4 regions of the Mesorhizobium sp. LNHC209A00 genome follow, and region 1 is predicted to be linked to each of the others. Evidence: predicted binding sites of a transcription regulator. Region 1 holds the regulator's gene; each other region holds the start of a gene.
What was found. Region 1 encodes LexA, which represses DNA repair genes until DNA is damaged. Its sites were predicted from a motif close to TGTTCNNNNTGTGTTCNG; they were not measured.
Positions count from the first base shown of each region.

Region 2: the regulator LexA is predicted to act here: its motif matches at 3,870-3,887, upstream of X739_RS159475 (YifB family Mg chelatase-like AAA ATPase).
Region 3: the regulator LexA is predicted to act here: its motif matches at 5,750-5,767, upstream of X739_RS160545 (DNA recombination protein RmuC).
Region 4: the regulator LexA is predicted to act here: its motif matches at 6,145-6,162, upstream of X739_RS138310 (helicase-related protein).

Region 1 covers NZ_AYWT01000008.1:108,928-116,837, forward strand. The annotation lists gene X739_RS146045 (AMP-binding protein) at 1-118, shown strand, start outside; gene kynA (tryptophan 2,3-dioxygenase) at 115-951, shown strand; gene kynU (kynureninase) at 1,020-2,267, opposite strand; gene X739_RS146030 (ABC transporter permease) at 2,330-3,253, opposite strand; gene X739_RS146025 (ABC transporter ATP-binding protein) at 3,259-4,038, opposite strand; gene X739_RS146020 (ABC transporter substrate-binding protein) at 4,097-5,083, opposite strand; gene X739_RS146015 (GntR family transcriptional regulator) at 5,233-6,003, shown strand; gene lexA (transcriptional repressor LexA) at 6,411-7,154, shown strand; partial or broken gene X739_RS01000000166345 (ComEC/Rec2 family competence protein) at 7,148-7,910, opposite strand, start outside.
Region 2 covers NZ_AYWT01000002.1:647,190-655,099, reverse strand. The annotation lists gene X739_RS159465 (malate synthase G) at 1-1,366, shown strand, start outside; gene X739_RS159470 (class I SAM-dependent methyltransferase) at 1,545-2,165, shown strand; gene X739_RS159475 (YifB family Mg chelatase-like AAA ATPase) at 2,247-3,779, opposite strand; gene X739_RS159480 (class I SAM-dependent methyltransferase) at 3,919-4,527, opposite strand; gene gshB (glutathione synthase) at 4,905-5,846, opposite strand; gene X739_RS159490 (glycosyltransferase family 2 protein) at 6,065-7,300, shown strand; gene X739_RS159495 (GtrA family protein) at 7,297-7,719, shown strand; gene X739_RS159500 (hypothetical protein) at 7,845-7,910, shown strand, end outside.
Region 3 covers NZ_AYWT01000002.1:419,043-426,952, forward strand. The annotation lists gene X739_RS160580 (2-dehydropantoate 2-reductase) at 1-962, opposite strand, end outside; gene X739_RS160585 (hypothetical protein) at 1-19, shown strand, start outside; gene dapE (succinyl-diaminopimelate desuccinylase) at 1,088-2,281, shown strand; gene X739_RS160570 (hypothetical protein) at 2,287-2,919, shown strand; gene truA (tRNA pseudouridine(38-40) synthase TruA) at 2,930-3,682, opposite strand; gene X739_RS160560 (N-acetyltransferase) at 3,705-4,211, opposite strand; gene fmt (methionyl-tRNA formyltransferase) at 4,208-5,161, opposite strand; gene def (peptide deformylase) at 5,166-5,696, opposite strand; gene X739_RS160545 (DNA recombination protein RmuC) at 5,800-7,053, shown strand; partial or broken gene X739_RS01000000165810 (GFA family protein) at 7,057-7,460, opposite strand; gene X739_RS160540 (cation diffusion facilitator family transporter) at 7,589-7,910, opposite strand, start outside.
Region 4 covers NZ_AYWT01000026.1:22,750-30,659, reverse strand. The annotation lists gene X739_RS138290 (amino acid ABC transporter ATP-binding protein) at 1-626, shown strand, start outside; gene X739_RS138295 (CarD family transcriptional regulator) at 706-1,287, opposite strand; gene fdxA (ferredoxin FdxA) at 1,657-1,995, opposite strand; gene X739_RS138305 (RNA-binding S4 domain-containing protein) at 2,223-2,609, opposite strand; gene X739_RS138310 (helicase-related protein) at 2,620-5,979, opposite strand; gene X739_RS1000000169705 (hypothetical protein) at 6,211-6,513, opposite strand; gene phbB (acetoacetyl-CoA reductase) at 6,685-7,410, opposite strand; partial or broken gene X739_RS01000000166780 (acetyl-CoA C-acyltransferase) at 7,517-7,910, opposite strand, start outside.

The sequences.
Region 1 (7,910 bases):
CAAGGCAGCCATCGCGCCCTACAAATACCCCCGATCCGTCAAATTCATCGCCGCTCTGCCGAAGACCCAGACCGGCAAGGTCCAGCGCTTCCGGCTGCGCACGGAGAAGATCAAGTGAGCGAGCCTTACGATCCGGCCTCCGAAGGTGCAGAGATGTCGTTCAAGGAGCGCATGTCCTACAGCGACTATCTGCACCTGGAGAAAGTGCTGGAGGCCCAGACGCCGATGTCCTCGGCGCATGACGAAATGCTGTTCATCATCCAGCACCAGACATCGGAATTGTGGATGAAACTCGCTTTGCACGAGATTGGCGCGGCGATCCGCTCGATCCGTGCCGACCGCCTCGAACCGAGCTTTAAGATGCTGTCGCGTGTCGCCCGCATTTTCGAGCAGTTGAACAATGCCTGGGACGTGCTGCGCACGATGACGCCCAGCGAATACACCGAGTTTCGCGACGCGCTCGGCCAGTCCTCGGGTTTCCAGTCCTGGCAGTATCGCGCCATCGAGTTCATGGCCGGTAACCGCAACCTCGCCATGCTCGGGCCGCACACGCACCGGCCGGACCTCAGCCAGAAGCTGGAGGCGATCCTGGCGGAGCCGTCGCTCTACGATGAAGCGCTGCTGCTTCTGGCGCGCAATGGCTTCGACATCGGGCCGGACGCAAAGCGCACGGATTGGCGCGAGACGCGGACCGAGAACGAAGAAGTCCTGGTCGCCTGGCAGACGGTGTACCGCGATCCGCAGCGCTACTGGATGTTTTATGAACTGGCGGAGAAGCTGGTCGACTTCGAGGACTATTTCCGCCGCTGGCGGTTCAACCACGTCACCACCGTCGAGCGCATCATCGGCCTGAAGCGCGGTACCGGCGGCACGTCGGGAGCCTCCTATCTCAAGAAGATGCTCGAGGTCGTCCTGTTTCCGGAACTGTGGACGGTTCGCACCCGGCTTTGAACTCTCGTTTGGCTCAATTCCCGTGGGAAAAACCGCGTCACGGTTTCCCACGGGAATTGCGCCGCTTTTCAGGTCACCGCCGTCTTGACCGCGAAGCGCGCATCCTGCCAGGCGCCGGTGCGCAGGATATCTTCCAGCACCTCGACCGCCCGCCAAACATCGGCGTAGCCGACATAGAGCGGGGTGAAGCCGAAGCGGATGGTCGACGGCGCACGGAAATCGCCGATCACGCCGCGCTCGACCAGGGCCCGCATCACCTGGTAGCCGTTGGGGTGGAGGAACGAAACCTGGCTGCCACGCTGCTTGCCGTCGCGCGGGCTTTCCAGCTCCAGGCCGTAGGCGCCGCATCTGGCCTCGACGAGCTGAATGAACAGGTCGGTGAGCGCGATACTCTTCTTGCGCACCGCCGCCATGTCGACGTCGTCCCACATATCCAGCGCCCCCTTCAGCGCCCGCATCGACAACACCGGCTGCGTGCCGCACAGGAACCGGCGGATACCGCTGCCGGCCGCATAACCCTGCTCGAAAGCGAAGGGCCGCGCATGGCCCCACCAACCGCTGAGCGGCTGCTGGACCTTATCGTGATGACGCTCGGCGGCGTAGATGAAGGCAGGCGCGCCCGGGCCGCCATTGAGATATTTGTAGCTGCAGCCGATGGCGAAATCGGCATTGGCGCTGTCGAGCTCGACAGGCAGCGCGCCGGCGGTGTGGCAGAGATCCCAGACGATCAGCGCTCCGACCTGATGGGCCTTGCATGTCAGTGCCGCCATGTCGCGCAATTTGCCGGATTTGTAGTTGACGTGGTTGACCAGGATGACCGCGACGCGCTCGTCGATGAGATCCTCAATGGTCGGCGCATCAACGCCCTCAAGCCGCAACACCGTGCCGGGGCGCGTCGAGGCCACGCCTTCGGCCATGTAGAGATCGGTTGGAAAGCTGTCGCCCTCGGCGACGATGACCGAGCGGTCCGGCCGCATGCCGAGTGCGGCATGCAGCACCTTGTAGATGTTGATCGAGGTCGTATCGCAGACCACCGTCTGGCCGGCCGCCGCGCCGATCAGCCGCCCCAGTTGGTCGCCGAGCGCGACCGGCATGTCGAACCAGCCGGCGGTGTTCCAGGCACGGATCAGATCCTGCGCCCATTCCTGGGTCGCGGCTTTCCGCAGCTCGTCGAAGACGGCGGGTGCCGCGGCGCCGAGTGAATTGCCGTCGAGATAGATGACGCCTTCCGGCAAGATGAACCGGTCGCGCATGGCACGCAGCGGGTCCGCCGCGTCCATGGCTCCGACGGCTGCGAGATCGAGCGTTGCACGCATCATTTGTACATTTCCTGGTTATTCACGCCCTGGTTATTTCCGCCTTGGTGATTCACGCCGGGCTACTCACGAATAGCTTCGCGAACCGGTGCGTACCCCCGGCTGCGCTTGAGGCTGGGCAAGGCAAGCATGGCCAGCACGAACAGGCCCGTCGCAAGCTTCAGGTCAGGCGGCGGCATGCCGGCCGCAAGGCAGAACGACACCAGCTGGTAGTAGATGATCGCGCCGGCGAAGGGCGCCAGCAGTTGCCGCCAGACCGTTTGCTTGCCGACGACGGCTTCGCCGATCATCAGCGCGGCAAGGCCATTAATGAGAATTCCCAGGCCCATATTGACATCGGCGAACCCTTGCGACTGCACCATCAACGCACCGCTTGACGCCGAAAAAGCGCTGGCCAGCCCGACACCGCCTATGGTCGCGGCCCAGACATTGATGCCTTGCGCCTCGGCCATGTCAGGATTGGCGCCCACGGCGCGGACGGCAGTCCCCTTCTCGGTCCTGAAGAACATGTAGAGCAGCATGAAGGCGACAAGCGCGAGGAGACCCGCGACGACGATCTTGCTGGCGGGGAAACCCGGCCGCGCGAACGGCACCCAGTCGAACACCGAGGGCGAACCGAAGACCGACAGGTTGGACTTGCCCATGATGCGAAGGTTGATGCTGTAGAGCATCGTCATCATCAGGATGCCCGCAAGCAGCGTGTGGATGCGGAAGCGCAGATGGATGAAGGCGGTGCAGCAGCCCGCCGCGAAGCCGGCGACGAGGGCGGCGGCGATGCCCATCAGCGGCGATGCGCCGGCGGCAAGGAGAACGCCGCAGACGCAGCCGCCCAGCGGAAAAGCGCCTTCGCTGGTGAGATCGGGAAAATTCAGCATGCGAAACGGGATCATGATCCCGAGCACGACAAAGGCCAGGATCAGGCTTTGCGCCAGGGTGACCGGCATGATCGCGACGAAGCTGGCGAGAACGTCCCCAACAAAACCCATGATGATCAACTCGCCAGCAACATGCGATCGGTCTTGACGGAAAAATGGCGGATCAGATCGACAACCGTGACCCTCGCCTTCTCCTGCCCTGTGACTTCCAGGAGCACCCGGCCGGCATCGAGCATGATCACCCGGCTGCCATGGTCGACGGCGTGTTGCATGTTGTGGGTCACCATCAGGGTGGTCAGCTTCAGCGCATTGACGGCGCGCACCGTCGCGCGCATGACGATCTCGGCCGTGCGCGGATCGAGCGCTGCCGTATGCTCGTCGAGCAGCAGCAGATCCGGCGATCCTCCGACAGCCATGATCAGCGACAGCGACTGCCGCTGCCCGCCCGAGAGCAGGTCGACACGGGTATCGAGACGGTTTTCAAGGCCGAGGCCCAATATCGACAGGCGCTCCTTGTAGGACGCCAGCCGTGTGGCGTTCAGCCCCTGCCGCAGCGTGCGTTTTTGACTGCGCAGGTCGGCCAGCAGCATGTTCTCCGCCACGGTCATGCTGGCGGCGGTGCCGCGCATCGGATCCTGGAAGACGCGCGCCAATCTTTCGGCACGCTTGTGCACCGGCATCCCTGTCACATCCGCGCCATTGATCAGGATCTTGCCGGAATCCAGCACAAGAGCACCAGAAATGGCGTTGAGCATGCTGCTCTTGCCGGCCCCGTTTGAGCCGATGACGACCCCGAACTCTCCCGTGGCCAAGGACAGGCTGAGACCGTCCAGCGCGACCTTCTCGTCGGCCTGGCCTTTGTAGAACACTTTGCGCGCGGATCGTATGTCGAGCATCGTTCCTCCGTGACCTCGGGATGACGGCGCCGACGCCATCATCCCAGCAGTTCCGATGTTAGTCGACGATGCAGCCGCAATCGGCCATTGAAGCCGGTATCTCGACGCCGAACGCGGCCATCGCCTTGCGCGAGATCGTTGCCATGTGGTCCTTGTAGGCCGGGCGCGACGGCGCGATCGTCTTGGGATCCTTGCCCTTGAGGATCTCGGCGGCGATGTTGCCGGCGTTGATGCCGACCTGGGTGTAATTGACCGCGAAGCTCGCCGGCACGGTGCCGTTGCGGACCGCGCTGTCATCGGAGTTGACGACCGGGATACCGGCCTGGCGGGCGGCCGCTGAGACAGCGGCGATCGCCGGCTGAATCAAGTTCGAGGCCGGGCCGTAGATCACGTCGGCCTTGCCGGCGAACGAAGCGATACGCTGCTGGATGTCATTTACGTTGTCGATGCCGACCTCGACCACCTCGAAACCGGCGGCCGGTGCCGCCGCCTTGATCTTTTCGACCAAGGCAACGTCATTGGCCTCACCGGGATTATAAGGCACGCCGAAGCGCTTGGCGTTCGGCAGCAGCTTCTTGGTGAAGGCCATCACCGCGGCGACGTCCTGCAGATCGCTGGCGCCGGTCATGCCTTCGTCTCCGGCGTCCCATGATGGCACCAGCTTGGCCGCCACCGGATCGGTGACCGCGGCAAAAACGATCGGAATGCCGGAACCCGCGAGCGCTTTCTTGGCGATCTGCGAGACCGGCGTGGTGATGGTGTAGATCAGCTTGGGCTGCTCGGCCTGCAGCTTGGCGATCATCTGCGGCACCAGCGACGCATCGAAATTGGTGTGGCTCTCCGTGTAGACGACGTCCTTGCCCTCGACGAAGCCGTTATCCGTCAGCGCCTTCTTGAAGCCGGCTATGGCGGCGTTCAATTGCGGATGCTCGCCGAAATTGGCAATGCCGATACGGATCTGATCGGCCGCGGCACTGCCGGCGCTGACCATCAATGCGCCTGCCAGGGCCAAACCCGACAACCAAGCGGATTTCGACTTTAACATCATTTCCTCCCAGATTTGATCAGGGCCGCTTGGAAACGCGGCTGCTCCGCGATCATGGTCAGTCCGCCGGTCTGTGTCAAACATTATATATAATTGTTGTAGTAACCCAGTATCATATATACTTTTAGCCAGACGACGGATTGATCACGATGCGGGATGAGACGAGTTCCACAAAAACGGAAGCCGCCTATCAGCTGTTGCGGCGCGACATCCTGACCACGCGCCTCATGCCCGGCGCCCCGCTCAAACTGAGTGCGCTGCGCGGCACATATGGCGTCGGTTGGACACCGTTGCGCGAAGCCCTGTCGCGGCTCGAGGCCGAACGCTTGGTCACCGCCATCAGCAATCGTGGTTTTGCCGTGGCTCCGGTGTCGCGGGCCGAGCTGGAGGATCTGGCACGCGCCAGGATGGTGGTCGAGATACCCCTGTTCCTCGAATCGATGGAAAAAGGCGGCAGGGAGTGGGAGGATGCCGTAGTCACTGCCCACTACCGGCTCTCGCGTTGCAAGACGGCGGTCGACGATCCCTCCGACACGGCCGTCGACAGATGGGATGAGAACCACGAGGCTTTCCATGCGGCGCTGCTGAGCGCCGCCACATGCGACTGGCTGTTGCGGTTCCGCTCGACAATCTCGGATCAGTTGCGCCGGCATCATCGCTTTCTTGGTCTGGCGCCGACATTGCGGGCCGCGGCCGGCCTCAAGGACGGCTATGAACAGGCAATGGAGGCGTTGTGCGAAGCGATCGCGATCGAACACCATACTGCGATCATGGAAGCGGCACTCGATCGTGACGTCGAACGGGCCAAGGCGTTGATGACGGCGCATATCGGCTACACACTGCACGTCTATGTTCATAGCGAAGACAGCGGCGCGACCAGATACGCCGCCCGCGCCGGCAGCTTGAAGGGGTCGGGATAACTTCAGCGCTTCCGCGACGCCTATTCGAACGCGCTGGCCGGAGTGCGCCGAACGCCCGGGTCCATGGCCGCCCGGAGCTACCAATGGTTGGCATTTTGGTTTCGTTTCGTTCCGCGAATAATGAATCCATGAAATATACGGTACCCCTGGGAAGAAGCCTTCCAGATGGCTGATGCCAGCTCCATCGGCGGATAGGCCACAGGCCATTAACCAAACGATTTCAATGTGCCTGCCGATCGCGGAAAGGACCAGTTGCTGACGCCCTTGGGGGCAAAAAACTTCAGACCCCTTAACAAATTCATTAAACTTTAAACGGTTGCAGAACACAACTGGAACAGATAGTGTTTGTTCTGGGTTTGTTTTTTCGATTCTGGTTCAACCTTTCGTTCAATGTCTTGGGGGACGCCATGCTGACACGCAAGCAACATGAACTGTTGATGTTCATCCACGAACGGCTCAAGGAAAGCGGGATACCGCCTTCCTTCGACGAGATGAAGGAAGCACTCGATCTTGCCTCCAAGTCGGGGATCCATCGCCTGATCACGGCGCTGGAGGAGCGCGGCTTCATTCGCCGGCTACCCAATCGGGCGCGCGCGCTGGAAGTGCTTCGGCTGCCGGACTCGATCGCGCCGGGCCTCAATGCGGCAAAGAAGTTCTCGCCAAGTGTCATCCAAGGCAGCCTTGGCCAAGGCAGTCTCGGACGCCAGATCAGGCCGGCCGCTGCGCCTTCGCGCCTGCCCGCGGCCGGCAACGACGACGATGCGGTTTCAGCCGTGTCCATCCCGGTCATGGGCCGTATCGCCGCCGGTGTGCCGATCGATGCAATCCAGCATCAGACGCATTCGATCTCGGTGCCGCCGGACATGATCATGGGCGGCGAGCATTATGCGCTGGAGGTCAAGGGCGACTCGATGATCGAGGCTGGTATCTTCGATGGGGACACGGTCATTATCCGCAATGCCGACACGGCAAGCCCGGGCGAAATTATCGTGGCACTGGTCGACGAGGAGGAAGCGACGCTGAAGCGGTTCCGCCGCAAAGGCGCTTCGATCGCGCTCGAGGCTGCCAATCCAGCCTACGAAACACGCATTTTCGGGCCGGACAGGGTCAAGGTACAAGGCAAGCTGGTCGGGTTGATCAGGCGCTACTGAGCCGGCTTTCCATCGGGCTTGTCGGGTTTTTTGTACGGCGGCAGCCCCCTCGCCTCGCGTGAGAATTTTCGCTGTTCGTGCCAGGGTCGGTATGGTCCGTCGACGGCGAATTCGATCCCGGCCCGGGTCGTGGCCGACTGGGGATTGAAGAAGACGGCAGCGCTTCCCTTGCGGGCGAGCTGCCGTTTGGTGACGACGAGAACCAGCGGATTGTGGCAGGTGTCATAGGCGGTCGCGTCGTTCACGATGATCAGGTCAGCGAAAGCGCAGGCTTTCCAGGTGGTCTTGCGGTCCTCGACATAAGCAATGATCGCGCCGGAAGGGTGCCTGGCAAGGCACAGGCCTTCGCGGCAGTAGAAGGGCGATCCCGGCGGCAGGTCGGCGGGACTGGCAACGTCGAATTGCCCGTCTGTCTTGTCGAACATTTCCGGTTTGACGATTGTTTCGGAGATCAGAGCGCGCTTCCAGTTGTCGGTTGCGAATTCGTTCGGACGTTCCCGGTTGACGGCCAGTTCGCCATTGCCGATCGGCAGCGCGACCAGCCGCGCATCTTCCGAGATCAGCACATCGGGCGCGCGCGTGTGCGACACAGTCAACAGGCCGGCGAGCGCGAATGGCAGCGCCGCGAGCCGCAGCCAGGTCGTCGCCATCGTCGCGATAACCAGCGCGACGGTGACCAGCAGCACGGATTGCTGCGAAATCAGCCCGACTCCGTCGACCGGAGAGCGCTCCGATATCCACGCCGACACGGCGATC
Region 2 (7,910 bases), on a different contig from region 1:
CCAGGACTGCGAGGATTCGGTCGCGGCCGTGGATGCCGAGGACAAGGTCGTCGTCTACCGCAATTGGCTCGGCCTGATGAAGGGCGATCTCGCCGAAGAAATCAGCAAGGGCGGCAAGAGTTTCGTCCGCAAGCTCAACCCCGACCGCGCCTACATCGCCCCAGCCGGCGGCACGGTGACCGTGCCTGGCCGCTCGTTGATGCTGGTGCGCAATGTCGGCCACCTGATGACCAATCCAGCGATCCTGGACCGCGACGGCAACGAGGTGCCGGAAGGCATCATGGACGCGGCGATGACGGCCCTGATCGCGCTGCACGATGTCGGGCCGAAAGGACGGCGGATGAACTCCCGCGCCGGCTCGATGTATGTCGTGAAACCCAAGATGCATGGCCCGGAGGAGGTCGCCTTCGCCGTCGAGATGTTCGACCGTGTCGAAGCCCTGCTCGGCATGGCCCAGAACACCATCAAGATGGGCATCATGGACGAGGAGCGGCGCACCACAATCAACCTCAAGGAAGCGATCCGCGCCGCAAAGGAGCGCGTGGTGTTCATCAACACCGGCTTCCTCGACCGCACCGGCGACGAGATCCACACCTCGATGGAAGCCGGCCCGATGATCCGCAAGGGTGACATGAAGCAGGCCGCCTGGATTTCCGCATATGAGGCCTGGAACGTCGACACGGGCTTGGAATGCGGGCTCGCCGGTCATGCCCAGATCGGCAAGGGCATGTGGGCGATGCCCGATTTGATGGCCGCGATGCTGGCCGAGAAGATCGCCCACCCCAGGGCCGGCGCCAACACCGCCTGGGTACCGTCGCCAACGGCGGCGACGCTGCACGCCACGCACTATCACAAGGTCGATGTCCATGCGGTTCAGGCCGCGCTGAGGACCCGCCCGAAGGCGAAGCTCGACGACGTATTGTCGGTGCCGGTGGCCGTGCGGCCCAACTGGACGCCCGACGAGATCCAGCGCGAACTCGACAACAACGCGCAAGGCATTCTGGGCTATGTCGTGCGCTGGATCGACCAGGGCGTCGGCTGCTCCAAGGTTCCCGACATCAACGATGTCGGGCTGATGGAAGACCGCGCCACGCTGCGCATCTCCTCGCAGCACATCGCCAACTGGCTGCGCCATAAGGTCTGCTCGGAAATCCAGGTGATGGATTCCTTGCGGCGCATGGCGGCAATCGTCGATCTGCAGAACGTCGGCGACCCGCTCTACCGGCCGATGGCCGCCGACTTCGAAAAGTCGATCGCCTTCCAGGCCGCCTGCGACCTGGTGTTCAAGGGAACAAGCCAGCCCAACGGCTACACCGAGCCGGTGCTGCACAAGCGGCGGCTGGAGCTGAAGGCCCATCAAGGGTAGGACGATGTCGCGTTGAAAGGGTTTGGAGCGCCGACTGGATGTCGCCGGTCCGCGTCGGCGAAGACGGCGGCGTCAGCCCAGCGGCAATGTCGTGCCGAAGGCGGCAGGCTCTTATGGCTGGATACGGTTCCTTTGCTTTTTTCAGCTAGTGTTGGCTGGAAGGCTGCGGAGCATTGGCATGGCCAACACGATGGCGATCGAAAAGAAACTGTTGAATTCCGTCCATGACCGGGCGGTTTTCCAGCGCCGCGTGCGCATCCTGTGTCAGCGGCTGGCCGACGAACTGGGCCCGGCCGGCACCGTTCTCGATCTTGGCTGCGGCGACGGCTCCATCGCCAAGGCGATCATGGAAAAAAAGCCGGGGCTGACGTTTCGCGGCATTGACGTGCTGATCAGGCCGCAAACCCATATCCCGGTCGAACTGTTCGATGGCGGCACCATTCCCGCCGCGAATGGCTCCTATGACTGGGTGACGATCGTCGATGTACTGCATCATGCCGACCACCCGGGCCATCTCGTGCGCGAGGCGGCCCGCGTGGCGCGCAAGGGCGTTGTCATCAAGGATCACCTGCGCGAAGGCTTCGCGGCCTACCAGACGCTTCGTTTCATGGATTGGGTGGGCAACAAGGGGCACAATGTCCGCCTGCCTTACAACTATCTCTCCAAGGCGGAGTGGGACGCCGTTTTTGCCGCCGCGGGTATCACACCCCGCACCTGGCGTGAGAAGCTGTCGCTCTATCCGTTCCCGGCCAGCGTGTTTTTCGACCGTCGCCTGCATTTCATCTCGACCTTGCGATAGGCAAGGCGGACCGGCTGTTGACAGCTTCATTGACGGGCGCCGTGAAGGTGGGGTGCATGCGTGTGCTGCCGCGGGCAGGCCCTACGCCGCCTGCGCCACGCGCTCCGAACTCATGCGATAGGAAATTGCTTCGGCCAGATGGATGCGGCCGACAGCTTCGCTGGCGTCGAGATCGGCGAGCGTGCGCGCCACTTTGAGCACCCGGTGGTAGGCCCGCGCCGAAAAGGCGAGTTTTTCGCTGGCATCCTTGAGCAGCGACAGGCCGGCGGCGTCCGGCATGGCGATCGTTTCGATGACGGCTGGAGAACAATGCGCGTTGGTGGTGGCGCTGTTGACGCCGAGCCGCTCGAAACGCTCACGCTGAATGGTGCGGGCACGCGCCACCCGCAGCGCCACGTCGGCGCTCTTTTCCGCCCGGTCGGGCCGGATCAGGTCGCTGGCCGAGACCGCCGGCACTTCGATCCTGAGATCGATGCGGTCGAGCAGCGGACCTGAAATACGCGCCTGGTAATCGGTGCGGCAACGGTCGCCGCGCAGGCAGCGATAACCCGGTTCGCCGGCCATGCCGCAGCGGCACGGGTTCATTGCCGCCACTAGCTGGATGCGGGCCGGATAGGTGACGCGATGGTTGGCCCGTGCGATCATGCAGTCGCCGGTTTCAAGCGGCTGGCGCAGCGCATCGAGTGTCTGCGGCGTGAATTCGGGAAACTCGTCGAGGAACAGCACGCCGTGATGGGCAAGCGACACCTCGCCCGGCCGCGCGCGCAGGCCGCCGCCCACCATCGCCGCCATCGAGGCCGAATGGTGCGGGGCGCGGAACGGCCGCCGGTCGGTCAGCTTGCCTTCGCCGAGTTCGCCGGCCACCGAGGCGATCATCGAGACTTCGAGCAGTTCCTTCGGCGCCAGCGGCGGCAGGATCGACGGCAGGCGCTGCGCCAGCATCGATTTGCCTGAGCCTGGCGGACCGATCATGAGCAGATTGTGCCCGCCGCCGGCCGCCACTTCCAGAGCCCGCTTCGCTGTCTCCTGGCCCTTGATGTCGGCAAGGTCGGGCAGGTCGCGTGCCGCCGCGCGGATGCCGGCCTCCGGGCGCGACAGCACCTGCGTGCCGCGGAAATGATTGGCGATCGCAATCAGGCTGCGCGGCGCGAGAATGTCGAATTCCCGCCCTGCCCAGGCTGCTTCCGGCCCGCAAGCGAAGGGGCAGATCAGCCCTTTGCCTTCGCCATTGGCGCCGATTGCCGCCGGCAAGGCACCGGCAACGGCGGTGATCGTACCGTCGAGCGATAGTTCGCCCAGCACGACATAGCCAGCCAGCATGTCGCCCGGAATAGCGCCAAGGGCCGCCATCAAGCCGAGAGCGATCGGCAGATCGTAGTGGCTGCCTTCCTTCGGCAGATCGGCAGGCGCCAGGTTGACGGTCACCTTCTTCGACGGCATCGACAGGCCCGACGCATGCAATGCCGCCTGCACCCGCTCGCGGCTTTCCGCCACCGCCTTGTCTGGCAGGCCGACGATATGCATGTTGACCTTGCCGGGCGCGATCATCACCTGCACATCGACCGGCACCGCCTCGATGCCCTGGAAAGCGACCGTACGAACCCGCGCCACCATTGTCTGCCCCCGATGCCGGCTCGCCCTTGCCCTTGTGAACGGGCCGCGAGTGACGTCAACGCAAGACAACCACGGATTTCAGGCCAAGGCAAGAACATTACAGGAACAAAAGTAGAGTAGACGCATGGCTCGCGCCCGATCATGACGGCCTCATCGCCAAGAAGGTGTTCCAGCCCTGCTCATTTCTACCGATGCGGAAGCTGTGGCTGAGAAGCTCCATGCAGGCGGCCTCGATGCGCGCCGCGAAGGCGTCCCTACGCCAGTCGACGGTATGGTACTTGCCACCCGTTTCGCCGTCACCATCTCGCATCGAGACGACGAAGGCACCGCCTTGGCGCGACGAACGCGCAATCTTCTCCAGAACATGGTCGATCTGGTCGCGAGGCACATGGATCAGCACGGCGAGCGCCACCACCGCGTCGTAGGGACCGCCAAGCTCGTCGGTGATCACGTCGAGGAGTTCGCCTGCCTTGCCGCGCGCGGCCTGCAGTTCGAGAAAGCGCCGCGTGGCGTCGGTTCGCCGGACCTCGACCCCAAGGCCCTCCAGGAAGTCCGCGTCGCGGCCCGGGCCGGATCCGATTTCCAGGATGCGGCCGCCCGCTCCGGCGATCGCGGCGGCGCGCTCGAGCGCGGCCCTGTCGTTCGGGTGAGGAACATGCCCAACGATCTCGTCATAATGGACCGCATAGTCCTCATACGACTCTATCGTCCGACGGCTTTGGGCCAGAACCTCTGCCGGTATCTTCATCGTGTTCTCCCATCGGTGTGTGTCTGACGGATTTGGTCAAATCGAGAACATCACGCGAACTGGCAGTTTGCGCCGGTTGCAGCCGGGTGGCGTCCGGTTGCAAAAGCGGAACATGGTTAATACAAAATGAAAACGGAAAACAGGGCCGCGAAGCATGATCGCGGAATGGCGGTTGTGCCGCCATTCATCGTCGGGCTCGGTATCTAGCTCTTCGTTTCGTTAGACCGGTGTCACGGCGAGGGATGTGCGGTGACGTTTGGCGTCGCCGCTTTTTTTGGATATTGGCGCAGCCATCAGCACGGTTGTCAGCCTGATAGCGTTGGCCGTTGCCATACTCAACCGGCTGCCTCATTAGGATCTGTGAAAGAGGCTTGCGCCTACTGCCGCTTTTCCTCCACGCAATCCCAGAACAGGCTGGCGATGTCGGCGCCGCCGAAGCGCTTGACCTCGCGCACGCCGGTCGGCGAGGTGACGTTGATCTCGGTCATGTAGTCGCCGATGACGTCGATGCCGACCAGGATGAAGCCGCGCTCTTTCAGCGACGGCCCGATGCGGGCACAGATCTCTCGCTCGCGTGTCGTCAACTCGGTCTTTTCGGCGCGGCCGCCGACATGCATGTTGGAGCGGGAATCGTGCTCGGCCGGCACCCTGTTGATGGCGCCGACCGGCTCGCCGTCGATCAGAATGATGCGTTTGTCGCCCTTGCGCACGTCCTTCAGGTAACGCTGCACGATATAGGGCTCGCGAAACATCTGGCCGAACATTTCGAGCAGCGAGGCGAGATTGCGGTCGGCTTCCAGCATATGGAAGATGCCGGCGCCGCCATTCCCGTAGAGCGGCTTGACGATGAGGTCGCCGAACTCCTTGCGGAAGGCGGCGACTTCGAGCGGATCCTTGGTGATCAGCGTATCCGGCATCAGGTCCGGGAACTCGGTGACGAAAATCTTTTCCGGGCTGTTACGCACCCAGGCCGGGTCGTTGACGACCAGCGTCTTTGGATGGATGCGCTCGAGGATGTGGGTCGTGGTGATGTAGTTCATGTCGAAGGGTGGGTCCTGGCGCAGCAGGACGACGTCCATTTCGGACAAGTCGGTGCGCACCTTTTCGCCCAGCGAATAGTGGCTGCCCTTTTCGTCGCGCACCGTCATCTCCTCGACGCGGGCAAACACCTTGCCGTCGCGCATCGACAGCCGGTCGGGCGTGTAGTGGAACAGCTGATGGCCGCGCCGCTGCGCCTCCAGCGACAGGGCGAACGAGGTGTCGCCGGCGATCGACACGGTGGAGACATGGTCCATCTGGACGGCGATTTTCAACTTCATGGCAGGTCCCCAGCGTAGTCGACGCAAGCGATATAAGCGTCGCGGCGCGTTCTGCCAATCGCGACGTTTTGAACATTGGGATCAGCAAGGCGCGTCTGCCGGTTGCAGACAAGACGAGGACTGACGTCATCGCTTTCTTAAGCCTTGCCGTGCGACGGTAAGCTCCGAATGCAGCGGCCGACCTGACGCAGCGCCGGGCACCCGATGGAACGACGATCATGAACGCGCTCACTGCCGTCCGCGCAGCCTCGACCCAGCAGCTCGAACTCACCATCCTGATGCCATGCCTCAACGAGGCCGAGACGCTCGCCGTCTGCATCGGCAAGGCCAGGGCGTTTCTCGACCAATCCGGCATAGCGGGCGAGGTGCTGATATCAGACAATGGCAGCACCGACGGCTCGCGGGAGATCGCCGCGCAGGGCGGTGCTCGTGTCGTCCCGGTCGCGCAGAAGGGCTATGGCGCGGCGCTTCTGGGCGGCATCGCCGCCGCCAGGGGTCGCTTCATCATCATGGGCGACGCCGATGACAGCTATGATTTCGGTGCACTGGAGGCATTCGTGGCGCGGCTGCGCGGCGGCGCCGATCTGGTCATGGGCAACCGCTTCCGGGGTGGCATAGAGGCTGGCGCCATGCCGCCCCTGCACCGCTATCTCGGCAATCCGGTGCTAAGTTTCGTCGGCCGCCTGTTCTTCCGCATCAAGACCGGGGATTTCCACTGCGGTCTGCGCGGCTTCAACGCGGACAGCATCAGGAAGCTCGATCTGCAGACCACCGGGATGGAATTCGCAAGCGAAATGGTGGTGCGCAGCGCGCTTGCCGGCCTGCGTATCGAGGAAGTGCCGACCACGCTCAAGCCCGACGGCCGCGGCCGGCCGCCGCATCTCAGGACCTGGCGCGACGGCTGGCGGCACCTCAAATTCCTGCTGGTCTACAATCCGCGCTGGATGTTCTTCATTCCAGGCGCGGTGCTTTCAGGCCTCGGCACGCTGTTCGCGGCGCTGCTGGTGTTCGGCCCCTTGCGGGTGGTCGACAATCTTTCGCTCGATCTCAACACCTTCGTCGCCGCCTGTTTCATGATCGTCACCGGCATCCAGCTCATCACCTTCGGTGCCATTTCGCGATACTATGCCGAAATTACCGGCATCCTGCCGCGAAGCCGCGGGTCGGACTGGCTGACCAGGACCATCAGCACCGACCGTCTCGCCGCCAATGCCGGCATTTGCTTTGCCGCCGGCTTCCTGTTCTGCCTCTATGCCGTCATGCGCTGGGCCCATCTCAATTTCGGCCCGCTAACCGATTCCGAAATTCCACGCATCGTCGTGCTCGGGTTGAGCCTGATCGTCATTTCCTTCCAGGCCTTCTTTTCGGCATTCCTGCTCGGTGTCCTGGAAATCCCGGTCAAGCGACTGAAAGCTGGCCTTTCCCAGGAAGCGCCGGCCAGCGAACAGCAATGACCGACGTGCTGCCGGCGCTTGTCCATGCGCGCCCGTTCCGCTTCATGGTGGTGGGCATCGGTGCGGCGGGATTGTTTTTCGCGCTCTCGTGGCTGCTGGTTTCGCTGGGCGTTTCGCCGTTCGCCGGCAGTGCCATCGCTTATGCAACGGCGTTCGTCATTGCTTATCGGGCGCAACGGGGCTGGACGTTCGGTGCGGAACACGATCACAAGGTCGCGTTCCCGCGCTATCTTACGCTGCAAGCCGGATGCGCCGCTTTTGCCGGCCTTGTCTCGCAGGTGGCGGTGACGCATTTCGGCCTGTCGCCCGTCGCCATGTCGGCGCTGGCGACGGCCGTGACAAGCACCATCAGCTATGTGGTCTCGAGACTGTGGGTGTTTCCGGCGCGCGGCCACGGCAAACTCGGGAACACCGTGTAGCGGTTGTCCGTCCGGTCGAGCCAAGACCAGGAGTGGTCCAGCGCCTCCGCGACGCACCGTGCTTTACGCTTTGTGAAGCGAGAGGCACTAGCCTGTAGTCCCGACCATCGGCCGAAAGTCGCTCCATGACCGCTGCCCATGCCGCGATGCCTTCAAAGCACACCGCCCGTCCCTCCTGGCGGGCGGACATG
Region 3 (7,910 bases), on a different contig from region 1:
GCGCGCACCAGCGCCTTGATAAGCTGGACCGTCGGCGCCGGCGTACCGGCTTTTTCAGCGAGCCGCAAAACGGCGCCCTGCAAGTCGTCGATTTCTGTCGACCGGCCACGCTGCAGATCGTCCCACATCGACGAGCGCGCCTCGGGATCGATCGCCAGCATGCGCCGAGCCAGGAGCTTGAACAGCCAGTCGGGCAACCTGAGCACCTTCGGCAGCAGCGTCGGGCGCAGGCCGGCGATCCGGGCCGGCTCGATGCCGGAGGCCGTCATCGCCAGCAAGGCCTCGTCGATCTGGCTGGCCAGGATCAGCCGCCAGCGCCGGTCAGCAAGTTCGGTTGCCAGCGGCAGGCCTGACAGCGCCACCAGCGCATTGTTCAGGTTCATCAGAAGCTTGCCCCACAGCACGGCCTTCATATCACCATGCGTTTCGACAGCCAGGCCTTCAGCGTCGAGAAGGTGCGCAAGGCGGGCATCGCCGTCTTCAACCTTCACCTTGCCGTCGCTGGCGCGGTGGACGCGCAGCGGCAGCTCTCCATCGGCTGATTGCACGACATTGAACGGCACCATGCCAGCCAGCACCGTTCGCGGGCCAAGTGCCGCGCGGAGCCTGTCGGCGTTGTCGACGCCGTTCTGAAGGCTCACCACCACGGCATCGGGACGGGCATGGGCCTTGATGAGTGCCGCCATTTCCAACGTCGCGCCACTCTTGACGGTGACCAGGATCACATCGGCCCCTGGCAAGGCCGCGGCCGGATCGGTGGTGACGGCAAGCTCTGCCGGCTTGATCAGGCGATCGCGACCCTCGAGGTCGCTGACGCGCAATCCGCCCTGCCACAGCGATGCCTCGATGCGCGGCCTGGCAAACAAGACAACCTGCCGCCCGGCGAGCGCCAGGCAGCCGCCGACATAACAGCCAATGCTGCCGGCGCCGGCAATGACGATCCTCTTTTCGCCGTTTGCCATCTCTTACTCCGCGTCAGCCAGAACTATACGACATGAAAACCATAATGTCGGCGGTATCGTCGGCCATTGGCTTGGCCCTATGTCTGGCCGTGACAGGCCATTCGCTTTCGACTATCGCTTTTGCCATGACGCTGCCTACTGACCCCGCCGCAAACCTTGCCTCTCTCATCCGCTGTGCCTCGGTGACACCTGCCGAAGGCGGCGCACTGAGCGCGCTGGAGGCGATGCTGAAGCCGCTCGGCTTCCTGGTCGATCGGCCGGTGTTCTCCGAAGACGGCACGCCCGACATCGAGAACCTCTATGCACGGCGCTCCGGCAATGGCCCGCATCTGATGTTCGCGGGTCATACCGACGTGGTGCCGGTCGGCGACGAAGCCGCCTGGACGCATCCGCCTTTCGCCGCCGACATCGCCAATGGCGAAATGTATGGCCGTGGCGCGGTCGACATGAAGGGCGGCATTGCTTGCTTCATTGCCGCGGTGGCGCGCAACGTCGAGGCGAATGGTGGCCCGAAGGGCTCGGTCTCGCTGCTGATTACCGGCGACGAGGAAGGGCCGGCCATCAACGGCACGGTCAAGCTGCTCGAATGGGCCGCGTCCAAAGGCGAGAAATGGGACGCCTCGATCGTCGGCGAGCCGACCAATCCGGACACGCTCGGCGACATGGTCAAGATCGGCCGGCGCGGCTCGATGTCGGGTAGCATCGCCGTCAATGGCCGCCAGGGCCATGCCGCTTATCCGCAGCTTGCCGACAATCCGGTGCGGGGCCTGATGAGCCTGGTGGACGCCTTGCTGCATCCCGCCTTCGACAAGGGAACCAAGGATTTCCAGCCGACCAACCTCGAGGTGACCTCCATCGATGTCGGCAACCCGGCCACCAATGTCATTCCCGCCAAGGCAACCGCCACCTTCAACATCCGCTTCAACGACAGCTGGACGGCCGAGACGGTCCAGGCGGAAATCCACAACCGCCTCGATCAGGCGGCTGGGCGCAAGAAATACCGGCCGGGCAAGAAGACCCCAGTCGACTATGAGCTGGTCTGGCGCGACCGGCCGAGCCATGTCTTCCTGACCCGCGACGACAGGCTAGTCGAGACGTTGAGCGGCTCGGTCAAGGCGGTGGTCGGCAAAAAGCCGGCGCTATCCACCTCCGGCGGCACATCGGATGCGCGCTTTATCAAGGACTATTGCCCGGTGGTCGAATTCGGCCTGGTCGGCAAGACCATGCACATGGTGGACGAGCGCGTGGCCATCGCCGATCTGGAAACGCTGACGCGGATCTACCAGCGCTTCATCGACGACTGGTTCGGACAGGGCTGATCAGCATGCTTTCGGCGGACGAAACCCAAGCTTCGCTGACCGGCGCCTGGCGGCTGATGCTCGGCAAGGCCGACGGCCTGCGCCTGCTCGACCTGACGGCCGACGGCTTCTGGAATTCGTTCTTCGCCATCATCGTCGCGGCACCGGCGCTGATCGTCGGCTGGGTCGGCATCGCCAACGAGATCGGCGATCCCGATGCCTTCGCCGGCCGCTTCAGCATGCTGGTGCGACTGGCGACGGTCGATATCGGCTCCTGGGTGCTGCCGCTGGTGGCGCTCGCCTTGGTGGCGCGGCGCGCCGGCATCGGCGGGCGCTTCGTCCACTATGTCGTCGCCAGCAACTGGGCCTCGGCGATCACCGCCTGGCTGATGCTGCCTTCGGCGCTGATCAGGCTCTTCCTGTCCTCGACAAGCCAAGTCTCGAGCCTTGTGTCGCTGCTATTATTTTCCCTGTCGATGGTGCTGACCTGGCGCATGACCAACGCGACGATCGGCAGGGGCGCTGCCTTCGGCACCGCCGTTTTCGTCGGCATGTTCGTCGCTTCGCTGCTGGTGCTGTTCGGACTGCAGATGCTGCTTGGCATCTCCGTGCCCGACGATGTCGGGGCCCAGAGCCTTTCCGGGCTTTATCCTGGATAGAACCAGGGTTCTACCCCGGATAATCGACGCCGATGAGAAAAAGCCCGTCGGGCGGCGCTACCTGGCCGCAGGCTGCGCGGTCTCGCGCTTCCAACGCCGCCTTGAGGTCGCCCGATGTCCAGCCGCCGTCGCCGACCCGCTTCAGCGAGCCGACCATCGAGCGCACCTGGTTGTGCAGAAAGGATCGTGCCGATGCCCTCACCTCGATGAGATCATCGCCCGTTCGGCTCACGTCGAGCCGCTCCAATGTTCTGATCGGGCTGGTGGCCTGGCACTGCGTCGAGCGGAAGGTGGTGAAGTCGTGTCGGCCGAGCAGGAGCTTCGCCGCCTCGTGCATGGCGGCGGCATCGAGCCGCTTCGGCACCCACCATACCTTACCCTTCTCCAGCGCCGAGGGCGCCCGCCGATTGAGGATGCGGTAGAGATAGTGCCGACCGATGGCGGAGAAACGGGCATCGAAATCATCCGGGACGATCGTGGCCTTCAGGATGACGATGCGCGCACCGGCCGCCTGCAGGTGTGCATTGACGGCATCGCGCACCTTGTCGTCGGGCCACGCCTTGGCAAGGTCGACATGCGCCACCTGCGCGCTCGCATGCACGCCGGCATCGGTGCGGCCGGCGGCGCGCAGCCGGACCGCCTCGCCGCAGAAATTCTCGATCGCCTGCTCGATCGCCTGCTGCACCGAAGGCTGGTCGGCCTGATGCTGCCAGCCGGCAAACAGGCTGCCGTCATATTCGATATCGAGGCGAAAACGCGGCATTCCGGGACGGCGACGCTCTCGCCTAGGCGGCGAGAGCGGTGAAGGCGGAAGCGTAGACCAGCCTGCCGGCTTCAGGAGCGTCGCCCCAGGCCAGCGCCTGCAGCGCCTCGCCTTGGTATTCGCTCTCGAACTTCCCGGCACGGGCATGGCTGTAGCCGAAACGGCCGTAATAGGCCGGGTCGCCCAGCACGACGGCCAGCGTCTCGCCAGCCTCCTTGAGCCGGATATGGGCCTCCCGGATCAACGCGCCGCCGATGCCGGAGCCGTGAAAGGACGGCTCCACCGCCAGCGGGGCAAGCGCCACGGCGGCAAAGCTCTTGCCGCCGTGGCGCACGAACAGCCGCGAAAACAGGATGTGGCCAACGACCTGGCCGTCTTCTTCCGCCACCAGTTCGACGACGGCGTCACCGCCGGTCACCAACGCGTCGACCAGGCCGGCCTCCGTCTGCTGGCCGAAAGCGTGTTCCTCGACGAGGCGAATGGCCTCGCGGTCCCGCGGCGTCGCCGCGCGTATCGACATCATGCTCATGAGAATTTCAGTCCTTTTTCGATCTTGGCTCCGCGCAGGAATTCCGACGCGGCGGCGGGCTTTCCGCCCGCACGTTGAACTTCGACCAGCCTGACCGCGCCTTTTCCGCAGGCGACCGTCAGCCGGTCATCGAGAATTCCTCCCGACTCGCCCAAATCTTCCGAAGGCGACACGCCTTCGGATAGCGTCGAGCGAAGCAGTTTCAGCCGTTCCATGCGGCCGCCAATTTCAATCTCGGACCAGGCGCCGGGAAAGGGCGACAGGCCACGAATATGGTTGTGAACCTCGGCCGCGGGCCGTGTCCACTCCACGCGCGTCTCGGACTTATCGATTTTCCTGGCGTAAGTCACCCCTTCGGCCGCCTGCGCGGTAAATGCCAAGGTGTTCTGTTCCAGCCGCGCCAACGCTTCCACCATCAGGGCAGCGCCGACACTCATCAACCGATCATGCAGATCGCCGCCTGTCATATCGGGGCCGATGGCGCATTTTTCAACCAATCCGACCGGACCGGTATCCAGCCCCGCCTCCATGCGCATCACCATCATGCCGGTCTGCGTGTCTCCAGCCATGATGGCGCGCTGGATGGGCGCGGCGCCACGCCAGCGCGGCAAAAGCGATGCGTGGCCGTTGACGCAGCCAAGCCGGGGCGCCTCCAGAACTGCCTTGGGCAACAGCAATCCATAAGCGACGACCACGGCGATATCGGCGCCCAGGTCGGCAAAAGCGGCCTGCTCGGCCTCGCTCTTCAACGAGGTCGGTGTGCGCGCCTCGATGCCAAGCCGCCCGGCCTCGCGCTGCACCGGCGACGGCGTCAGTTCCAGCCCGCGCCGGCCGGCGGCGCGCGGCGGCTGCGTGTAGACGGCTGAAATCTCGTGGCCGGCCTCGGCGATGGCGCGCAGCGTCGGCACCGAAAACTCCGGCGTGCCCATGAAGATGACGCGAAGGGGCATTGCCCTACCCCACCAGCTTGCCCGGCGCCTTATCCCTGGCGAGCTTCTTGAACTTCTTCACCACCATGTCGCGCTTCAGCTTCGAGATGTGGTCGATGAACAGCACACCGTTGAGATGGTCGATCTCGTGCTGCAGGCAGGTTGCCATCAGCCCTTCGGCCTCGATCTCCTGCAGCTTGCCGTCGCGGTCGAGATATTTGACCCGCACCGAAGCCGGGCGCTCGACCTCGGCATAGTAATCCGGGATCGACAGGCAGCCTTCCTCGTAGACGGAGCGCGCGTCGGCGCTTTCGAGAATTTCCGGGTTGATGAAGACGTGTGGCGCCGGGGTTTCGTCTTCCTTGGCGAGATCGATCACCAGCATCCGCAGCGGCTCGCCGACCTGGATTGCCGCCAGCCCAATGCCGGGTGCGTCATACATGGTCGCCAGCATATCGTCGGCCAGTTTGCGCAAGGGCGCGTCGACGCGCTCCACCGGCTTGGAGACCTGGCGCAGGATGGGATCGGGGAGAATGATAAGCGGCTTGATCGGCATGGCGTTTCACCTAAGACCTCAATAGAAAGGCGTCAACCGGTTCGCCTGCGCGTCGTTCACGTTTTGATCTGTGCCAGACCGCCGAATCGGCTATGCTGTCCACATGAATGATCTGAGCACCATCCTTTCGGAGCCCGTCGCACGGCTCGGCGCCTCGACAATCACGCTTGGCCACGCGCTGGCCTTCGGCGCGTTGCTGTTTCTCGGCTTGTTCGTGACGCTCGTCGTTGCGCTGTGGCGGTCGGCCAAGGCGCGCGCGGCCGCCGCCGCGGAGGCCGCCGACCATGCCCGCGACGCCGAGGCGCGGATGGCCGGCATTCTCCAATCCCAGGCCGAGATGCAGGGCCGCATGGGCGCCATCGCCGAAGTGTTCGGCGCCCGTCAAGCCGAATTGACGCAGTCCATCGGCCAGCGGCTCGACGCCATGACCGGCCGCATCGGCCAGACCATGACCGAGCAGACCAAGTCCACTCATGAGAGCCTCGCGAAACTGCAGGAGCGGCTGGCGATCATCGACACAGCGCAGGGCAACATCCAGTCGCTGGCCGGCCAGGTCGTGCAGTTGCAGGCGATCCTCTCCAACAAGCAGACGCGCGGCGCTTTCGGCCAGTCGCGCATGGAGGCGATCGTCGCCGACGGCCTACCTCACGGCGCCTACGAATTCCAGGCGACGCTGTCGAACGGCAGCCGGCCGGACTGCCTGGTGAAAATGCCGAACGGGGCGCCGTCGCTAGCCATCGACGCCAAATTTCCGCTGGAAGCGTGGAATGCGATCCGGGCCGCCGATAACGCCGACCTGCAGAAGGTCGCGGCCCAGGCCTTTCGCCGCGATATCGAGGTCCATATCCGAGACATTTCGGAAAAATACCTGCTCCAGGGCGAAACCCAGGACACAGCCTTCATGTTCGTGCCGTCGGAATCGGTATTCGCCGAAATACACGAGAACTTCGAAGCGGTTGTCCAGAAGGCGCACCGTGCCCGCGTCATCATCGTCTCGCCTTCGCTCTTGATGCTGTCGATCCAGGTCATCCAGGCGATCCTCAAGGATGCACGCATGCGGGAGCAGGCGCATCTGATCCAGGGCGAAGTCATCAGGCTGATGGAAGACGTCCAGCGTGTCGACGAGCGCGTGCGCAAATTGCAGGGCCATTTCGGCCAGTCGGCCAAGGACATCGAAGACATACTCGTCTCGACCTCGAAAGTGACCAAGCGTGGCCAGAAGATCGAGGCGCTGGAATTCGGAGAAGGCGAGCCCGACGCCCCGCGCGGCGGCACCACCAAGGTGGAGGCCGCACCGCGCGTTGCCGATTCTAAGACCGGGCAGTTGAGGTTGAGGGTCGTCGAAGGCGACGACTGAACGCTACTGCTCTTCGACCGTCGTCATACCCTCGAATTCCGGAAGCCAGTGCAGCGCCGAGCGATGCCATTTCTGGTGTCTCGGGACCAGGTCCTGGCGCTGCCGCGAGGTCCGACCCTGATCCCATAGACCTTCGGACCGTCGCCGACCGATGTCGCATAAAGATGCGAGCCGCAGTCGGCACAAAAAGCCTGCGTTCGCTTGGCACCGCTCGCCACGGTCTTGATGTAGATTTTCGGTTCGCCGCTGGTGATCCGGTAATGATCCCCTGTCGCTGGAACGGTGACGCGAAATGCCGTACCGGTCAGTTGCTGGCAATCGGTACAATGGCAGATCGAAGTCTTTTCCGGGTCGACCTCCGCCTCATAGGTGATGGCGCCACAATGGCAGCCGCCGTCGATCTTCATCGTCATTCCTCCAACATCGATCGGCTGATTTTAGCGGCACGGGGACACGAGGCAACGGCGGGGCGCTGGTCCAGAGGCCAGAATCCCCAAAAGTGGACTGCGATGTCGGAAAAGTTCGTACTCGAATTCTATCCGGACGCGGATTCGATCAGCTTGCGCCGCTTTTCCCAGGTGCCTGACGTCTGCGGCTTGACGAACAGCCGCGAGATCTCAGGCATCTCTTTTTTCAACCGCGCCTCGATGCGCTCGACACAGGCCTCGATCTCCGGCGCCGACAAATGGTCCTCGAATTCGATGCTCAGGCCGGCAACGATTTCTTCCGGGCCCATATGCACCGTCAGCACACCGTTCGCCCGCTGCACCGCCGGATCCTGCTGGACGATCGCCAGCACCTTCCTCTGCACCTCGGGTGAGGCCGGCTCGCCGATGAGCAGGCCCTTGCTTTCACGC
Region 4 (7,910 bases), on a different contig from region 1:
TGCTGGAGATCCCAACTTCGGGCACGGTGCGGATCGGCGACGAGACGCTTGAGTTCCGCCCGGGCGGCAAGGTCTCGGCGGCGGACATAAGGCGTCTGCGCCTGCAGACCGGCATGGTGTTCCAGAATTTCCAGTTGTTTCCGCATCGCACCGCCATCGAAAATGTCATGGAAGGCTTGGTTACGGTGCTCAAATGGTCGCCGCAGAAGGCGCATGAGCGGGCACTCGCGCTGCTGGAGAAGGTCGGCATGGTGCATAAGGCGGATGCCTGGCCGGCGACGCTGTCGGGCGGCCAGCAGCAGCGCGTGGCGATCGCCCGTGCGCTGGCGCCGTCGCCGAAGGTGCTGCTGTGCGACGAACCGACTTCGGCGCTCGACCCGGAGCTGGCGCAGGAGGTGGTCGATGTGCTGGGTCAGCTCGCCAGCGAGGGAACGACCATGGTGATGGCGACGCATGATTTGCGCCTGGCCTCCAAGATCGCCCAGGAGGCGGTGTTCCTCGACGCCGGCACCATCGTCGAGCAGGGGCCATCCGCCAAGCTGTTCGGCAATCCGGAGCGCGAACGCACCAAGCGGTTCATCGCCACGCTGAAGCAGGAGGCGGCGGAGAAGGACGGAGGCGCATAGGCGCGACAATCGCGGCCTTCCCCAAATACAAAAAACCCGGCGCGAGGCCGGGTTTTCGTCAACTTGAGTGCGAAAAAGCTCAGGCAGCTTCTTCCTGCTCGGCTTCCTCATTGTCGGCCTTGGCGCCACGCTTAGGGCCTTTGTTGAGGTTGACCTCGATCAGGCGTACGGCTTCGGTTTCCGACATGCGGTTGACGGCCGCGATCTCGCGGGCCATGCGGTCGAGTGCCGCCTCGTAGAGCTGGCGTTCGGAATAGGACTGCTCCGGCTGGTTATCGGCGCGATAGAGGTCGCGCACGACCTCCGAAATCGAGATCAGGTCGCCCGAATTGATCTTGGCATCATATTCCTGGGCACGGCGCGACCACATGGTGCGCTTGACGCGGGCGCGGCCCTGCACGACCTTCAGCGCGCGCTCGACATAATCCTCCTCCGACAGCTTGCGCATGCCGATCGAGGTCGCCTTGGCAACCGGCACCTTCAGGCGCATCTTGTCCTTCTGGAAGTCGATGACGAACAGTTCCAGCTTGTGGCCGGCCACTTCCTGCTCGTCGATCGAGACGATCTGGCCGACGCCATGCGCCGGATAGACGATGAACTCGCCGGTCTTGAAACCGTGACGTGCAGCTGTGGACTTCTTCTGCGGGGTGATCGTTGCCATTACGCCCTGAACTCCTTGTTGTGGGCCGGCGGCGGTGCCGGCTGAACTCACGTGACCGGGGTCACCGATCATTAGCCGCACAACAGATGAACCCACCGGAAAAGCCGGGACCGGCAAACCGCAAGAATTGCGACCGCCTGGCCCAGATCGCTCTGGTCCGAAATGGGATTTTCACCTTTCAGTGATTTGGGGCGTCTGCGCCATAAATCGACGTTGTGTCACCGGCATGTTTCGCTGATGTAACACAAAAAGTCGGAAGAATCAAGGTTTTGCTACGTAAGCGGAGGCCACAACCAATCGCCGCCTGTCAAGGCGGTTAATCCGGCGTGCCTGTTACGCTGCGTCATACAAGCCTTTACAGCGGCGTTGTCAATCGCCTTCGCCGGGCTCGGCGGAGAAGTATTTCTCGAATTTGCCGGCCTCGCCGTCGAAGCTCTTGGCGTCGGCGGGCGGCTCCTTCTTGGCGGTGATGTTGGGCCATTTATCGGCATATTCGGTGTTGATCTGCAGCCATTTGTCGAGGCCGGACTCGGTGTCGGGCTTGATCGCGTCGGCCGGGCATTCCGGCTCGCAGACGCCGCAGTCGATGCACTCGTCGGGATGGATGACGAGCATGTTCTCGCCTTCGTAGAAACAGTCGACCGGACAGACCTCGATGCAGTCCATATATTTGCATTTGATGCAGTTGTCGGTCACGACATAAGTCATCGGTCGGCTCCGGGATGTCCCGTTTTTGCTGGCTTTTTCCGTGAGGTAACGCCTTTATCGGCTGCTTGCAAGAGTAGCCATTCCCACTGGCGCCAGAGTTTGGGAATTGAATTTCAGATCGGCGGTGCCGGGACGGTCCCACACCCCTCACCGACGTTCGTTTGCCGGTCCAAATCTGTTTTGGTTGCCGTTGCCGCGGGAGAGCACATCCGCGTCGATCGACAGGCTCAATCTTCGTCGCGCAATCGGTCGGTCTGGCGACGCTCTTTTTTGGTCGGGCGGCCGCTGCCTGCCTCGCGCATCGCCGGGATAGCATCGGGCGGGGTGTCGCCTTTCGGTGCGGGCGGGGGCGACATGTCTTGATAAAGAGTGCGAGCTTCCTCGGACGGGCCGCGCCGCGCGCCTGCGCCGAGCACCTTCCAGACGAAGATACGCCGGTCGAGCGTGATGGTCAGCACGTCGCCTGGCTTGACCAGATCGGAGGCCTGCGCTGCTTTGTCGCGATTGATGCGAACACGGCCGGCGACCACCAATTTGGCCGCGAGCGAGCGCGATTTCACCGCGCGCGAGAAGAACAGCCATTTGTCGATGCGCTGACGGCCTTCAGCAACCATCGAAGCGAATTTACTTCTTCAATTGGTCGCGCAAGGCGGCGAGCTTGGCGAAGGGCGAGTCCGGATCGAAACGTACCGGGCGCTCCTCGCGCGGCTTGGGCTGGAAGGCGGGCTTTCCGCCGCGATCGGCACCCTTGCCTTCCGGCCTGCCGCCCTTCCAGTCTGGCCGGCCTTCGCGGCGCTCGGGACGCTCGCCCTGCGGGCGGCCGTCGTGGCGCTCAGCGCCCTCAGCTTGCGGTTTGGGCTTGTACTTCGAGCGGTCGAAGCGCGGCTTTCCGGCGCCGTCGCGGCGTCCTTCGTGTGCGGGACGGTCCGCCGGCGCGTCTGTTGCCTGTTCGCCGCCGGCCGGCGCGTTGCTTCGGCCGCGCGCCTGTCCGTTTTGCGGCCGGTTGTTGCGGCCGTCGCGATGACGCGGACGCTGGTCGAAGCGACCTTGGCGCCACAGCAGGATCGGCTTTGGCGCTTCGGCTTCCGGCACGGGTTCACCGGCGGCTTCCGCCACGGCAGCTTCCGTCGATGCGGAGGCTTCGACGGCGGGCTCCGCCGCTGCGGTTTCCTCGGTGAGTGCCGCGTCAACCTCGGCGGTTTCAGGTTCGGCCCACGGCTCAACCGGCGCCGGCTCGGCGACTTCGACAGCGGCTACAGGCTCCTCCGCAACTTCAGCGGTGGCTTCCGCCTGCTCTTGCGCGACGGTTTCCACCGTCGCGTCGGCTGCGACTTCGGCTGGAACCCGTGTCTCCACGGCGGTTGCCGCATCCGACACCAGTTCGGCTCCCTCGGCGGCCGGCGAAGCCGCCGCTTCCGCCGCCTTGGCTTGTTCCGCGCGGGCTGCTTCTTCGGCTGCCTGCCTGGCCGCGGCGGCTTCCCGCGCGGCATTGTCCTGCGCTTCCAGCCGTGCCTTGACTTCCGCGGCCGGCTTCGGCTCGGCGCGATAGCCGAGACCCTTGAGGATCTCTTCCATGTCGTCGGCGGTTGCGCCAAGGATCGACATCATCGGCGGCGTCACCATGAATGACTGGCCGTCATAGGCGCCGTCCGGACGCTGGCCAAGGCCGGGCTTCCAGTTGGTCGCCGGGCGGATCAGGTCGGCCAGCCGCTCCAGAATGTCGATGCGCACGGCGCGGCGGCCGAGATTGCGGTACCCAGCGAGCTTGTAGAAGGCTTTGTCGAAGGCCGGGTCGATGACAACAGAGGTGCGGCCCGAGGCCAGCGAGTGGACGACGTCGCCGAAGCCTGGCTTGTCCTTGCCGTCGTTCTTCAGCGCCCAAAGCAGCGTCACCAGCCCAGCGGGTGCCGGCTTGATCAACGCCGGCACGAACACGTGGTATGCGCCGAAGCGGACGCCAAGCCGGCGCAGCGCCGCGCGGCCTTCCTGGTCCAAGGATTTCATCTCTTCGGCGATGTCACGACGGTTAATGAGGCCGAAATTCTCGACCAGCTGGAAAGCGATGCCACGGCCGATGCCGGAAATCTGCTCGGCGTTTTTCAGATCGACCAGCGGCTTCAACAACGACTCGATCTGGAAATTGACGAAGCGTTCGGCGCGCGCCGCGACCTTGTCGCGCGCCGGGCCCGTCAGCTGTTCGTCAGCCAGCAACACCAGGCGCGGCTTCAGCGCGTCTTCGCCCGAGACCAGCGTGCCTATCGGCGCGCCGATCCAGCGCAGCGTGCCGTCCGAACCGAGCGCGAGATCGCCATTGGCGCAGGCGCCGAAGCGCTCCGCGCGTGCCTCGAACTCGGCGGCAAGCGCCTTTTGCGCGGCAGTGCGCACGGCCTTGGCGTCTTCGCCGCCGGCGGTCTGGTCGGCGGTGAAGCGGAACCCTTGCAACTCGCCGACATGATGGCTTTCGACAAGGACGGTTCCGGTAGGACTGATTTCGGCTTCAGGCATGGTATTTTCTCTAAGGCGCCGCATGAGGACGGAAGTCCTGCGGTCTACGAAGCGTTTCGTCAACCGCTCATGCAGCGCATCCGACAATCTGTCTTCGATTTCGCGCGTCTTTTCCTGCCAGTGTGCCTGATCGGCCAGCCAGCCGGGCCGGTTCGACACGAATGTCCAGGTGCGGATCTGGGCGATGCGGTGCGACAGCGTGTCGATGTCGCCCTCGGTGGTGTCGGCGCGGCGCACCTGTTCGGCCATGTAGTTCTCGTCGACATGGCCCTGCCGGGCGAGGTCCATGTAGATCGAGGCGATGAGGTCGGCATGCTGGGCAGGCGCGATCTTGCGATAGTCGGGCAGGGCGCAGGCTTCCCACAGCAACGCCACGCGCTTTGCATTGGTGGCGAGCGCGCGGATGTCTTCGTCGCGGGAGAGATGTTCGAGCGCTTGCGCATCGACGGCCGGCAGCGCGCGTGTCAGGCCCTCGACCGGCGCGTTGGTTTCGATCGAGCGCTTCAGCGCATCAAGGCTGGCGAAATCGAATTGGGCGGTGCGCCACTGCAGCACCTTCACCGGGTCGAAGTCATGGCCCTCGATCTTCTGGACGAGATCCTCGTCCAGCGGATCGACCTGGCCGGTGACGCCGAACGTGCCGTCGCGAAGATGCCGGCCGGCGCGGCCGGCGATCTGGCCGAGCTCGGCTGCCGTAAGATTGCGGTACTGGTAGCCGTCGAACTTGCGGTTCTGGGCGAAGGCGACATGGTCGAGGTCAAGGTTGAGGCCCATGCCGATCGCGTCGGTGGCAATGAGATAGTCGACATCGCCCGACTGGAACAGCGCCACCTGGGCATTGCGAGTGCGGGGCGACAGGGCCCCGAGAACGACGGCCGCACCACCCTGCTGGCGGCGGATGAGTTCGGCGATGGCATAGACCTCGTCGGCGGAGAAGGCGACGATCGCGGTACGCCTGGGCAAGCGGGTCAGTTTCTTGGAGCCGGCATAGGCCAGATGTGACAGCCGCGGCCGCGTCACTACGGAGATGCCTTTCAGCAGCCGCTGGAGAATGCCGTGCATGGTGGCCGCGCCAAGCAGCAGCGTCTCCTGGCGGCCGCGCAGATGCAGGATGCGGTCGGTGAAGATATGGCCGCGCTCGAGGTCGCCGGCCAGTTGCACCTCGTCGATGGCAACAAAGGCGGCGTCGGTTTCACGCGGCATGGCTTCGACGGTGCAGACCGAATATTTGGCGCCCGGCGGCTGGATCTTCTCCTCGCCGGTGATCAGCGCCACTTTGTTGGCACCGACCTTTTCGCAGACGCGCGTGTAGACCTCGCGGGCCAGCAGCCTCAGCGGCAGGCCGATGACACCGGTTTCGTGCGCGACCATGCGCTCGATGGCGAGATGGGTCTTGCCGGTATTGGTCGGCCCAAGCACGGCGGTCACGTCGCGGCCCGACAGGATCAGCGGCTCGGTGTGTTTCGGCTGGATGTTCATCGGCTCGGAAATAAGGCTTTCTGGCCTCTCGTGGTCGGGAGCGTGCCAGGGTGGCGCGTATGACAGCCGACACATAGGGTTTTCGGGCGCGAAGCGAAAGCAGAATGTTCCGGCAGGGTTCCGCAGACACCCGCCTCACTCCGCAAATCAGCCCTGCTTAACAGTTGGAACGAGTCTGGAACGAATCAGCGACGAATCGGCGACTCCGCCAGATTCAGCTTTTGTTCACGGCTAGATATGGATTTTGGGACCACGAGTCTCACCACATGCTGAATCGCCGAACTGGCCCGTTTTATGCTGGGCGGGTCCTGCCGTTAACTTCCGCCGGGAACAATGAGGGGGAGTCGGTGCGCGCTCGGATAAGCTTATGAAACTGTTAATCTTTCTAAACTCGACGTTAAAGAATAGCAGCTTATCGCGGCCATTAATCTTAACATTGGGCTCAAAGCCGGAACGAATCGGCGACAAAGCAGCGCCGGCCGTATTTTCTGCTTTTGTTCTCTCAATATCTTGTGTTGTGAACAGCTTATCCACCGAGAATCCAAAGGCTTAACCACAGGGTTCGCACAGACGCGCCTACCGGCATTAACCTTTGCGTGCCGAATTGGGGCATTGCGTAACAGCCATTTGGAAACGGACCGATTTCCGGTCCGCTTATCGCAGGTGCTTATGGATCCGCAGCCTTGGACCGCGCGAGCAGACGTCTCAGACGAAGTACTGGCCGCCATTGGCGGTGAGGGTCGAGCCGGTGATGAAGCCGGCATCTTGCGAAGCGAGGAAGACCACGCAGCGCGCGATCTCTTCCGGCTCGCCAAGACGGCCGACCGGGATTTGCGGGATGATGCGCTCGTTGAGCACCTTTTCGTCGATCGCCTTGACCATCTCGGTGGCGATGTAGCCAGGGCAGATGACGTTGACGGTGATGCCCGCGCGGGCGCCTTCCTGGGCGAGCGCCTTCGAGAAGCCGATGTCGCCGGCCTTGGCGGCGGAGTAATTGACCTGACCGGCCTGGCCCTTCTGGCCGTTGATCGAGGAGATGGTGATGACGCGGCCGAACTTGCGGTCGCGCATGCCGCCCCACAGCGGATGGGTCATGTTGAAGACACCGGACAGATTGGTATCGATCACCTCTTTCCACTGCTCGCGGGTGATCTTGTGGAACATGGCGTCGCGGGTGATGCCGGCATTGTTGACCAGCACCGAGACAGGGCCGAGGTCGGCTTCGACTTGTTTGATACCGGCCGCGCAAGCGTCATAGTCGGCGACCGACCATTTGTAGACCGGAATGCCGGTCTGCGCCTTGAACTTCGCCGCCGCCTCGTCGTTGCCGGCGTAGTTCGCGGCAACCGAATAGCCGGCGTTCTTCAAAGCGATCGAGATCGCCGCGCCGATGCCGCGCGATCCACCCGTGACGATTGCAACCTTGGTCATGCATTTCCCCTTCTTAAATCGCCCTGTTGTCGGGCTTGGCAGGCACTGGACTTACCATAGGCACCACATGTGAAACGGGCGGCTTGCGCCGCCCGTCCAAAGTCTATCAGAAAGCCTCCACGCACATGGCGACGCCCATGCCGCCGCCGATGCATAGGGTGGCCAGCCCCTTCTTGGCGCCGCGTCGGCGCATTTCGAAGACCAGCGTGTTGAAGATGCGGGCGCCCGAGGCGCCGATCGGGTGGCCGATGGCGATGGCGCCGCCATTGACGTTGACGATCGAGGGATCCCAGCCCATGTCCTTGTTGACGGCGCAGGCCTGTGCGGCGAACGCCTCATTGGCCTCGACGAGGTCGAGATCCCCTGCCGACCAACCGGCTCGTTCCAAGGCCTTGCGTGAAGCGGGAATGGGTCCGGTGCCCATGATCGCCGGATCGACGCCGGCGGTCGCCCAGGAGGCGATGCGCGCCAGCGGGGTGATGCCGCGCCTGGCGGCTTCC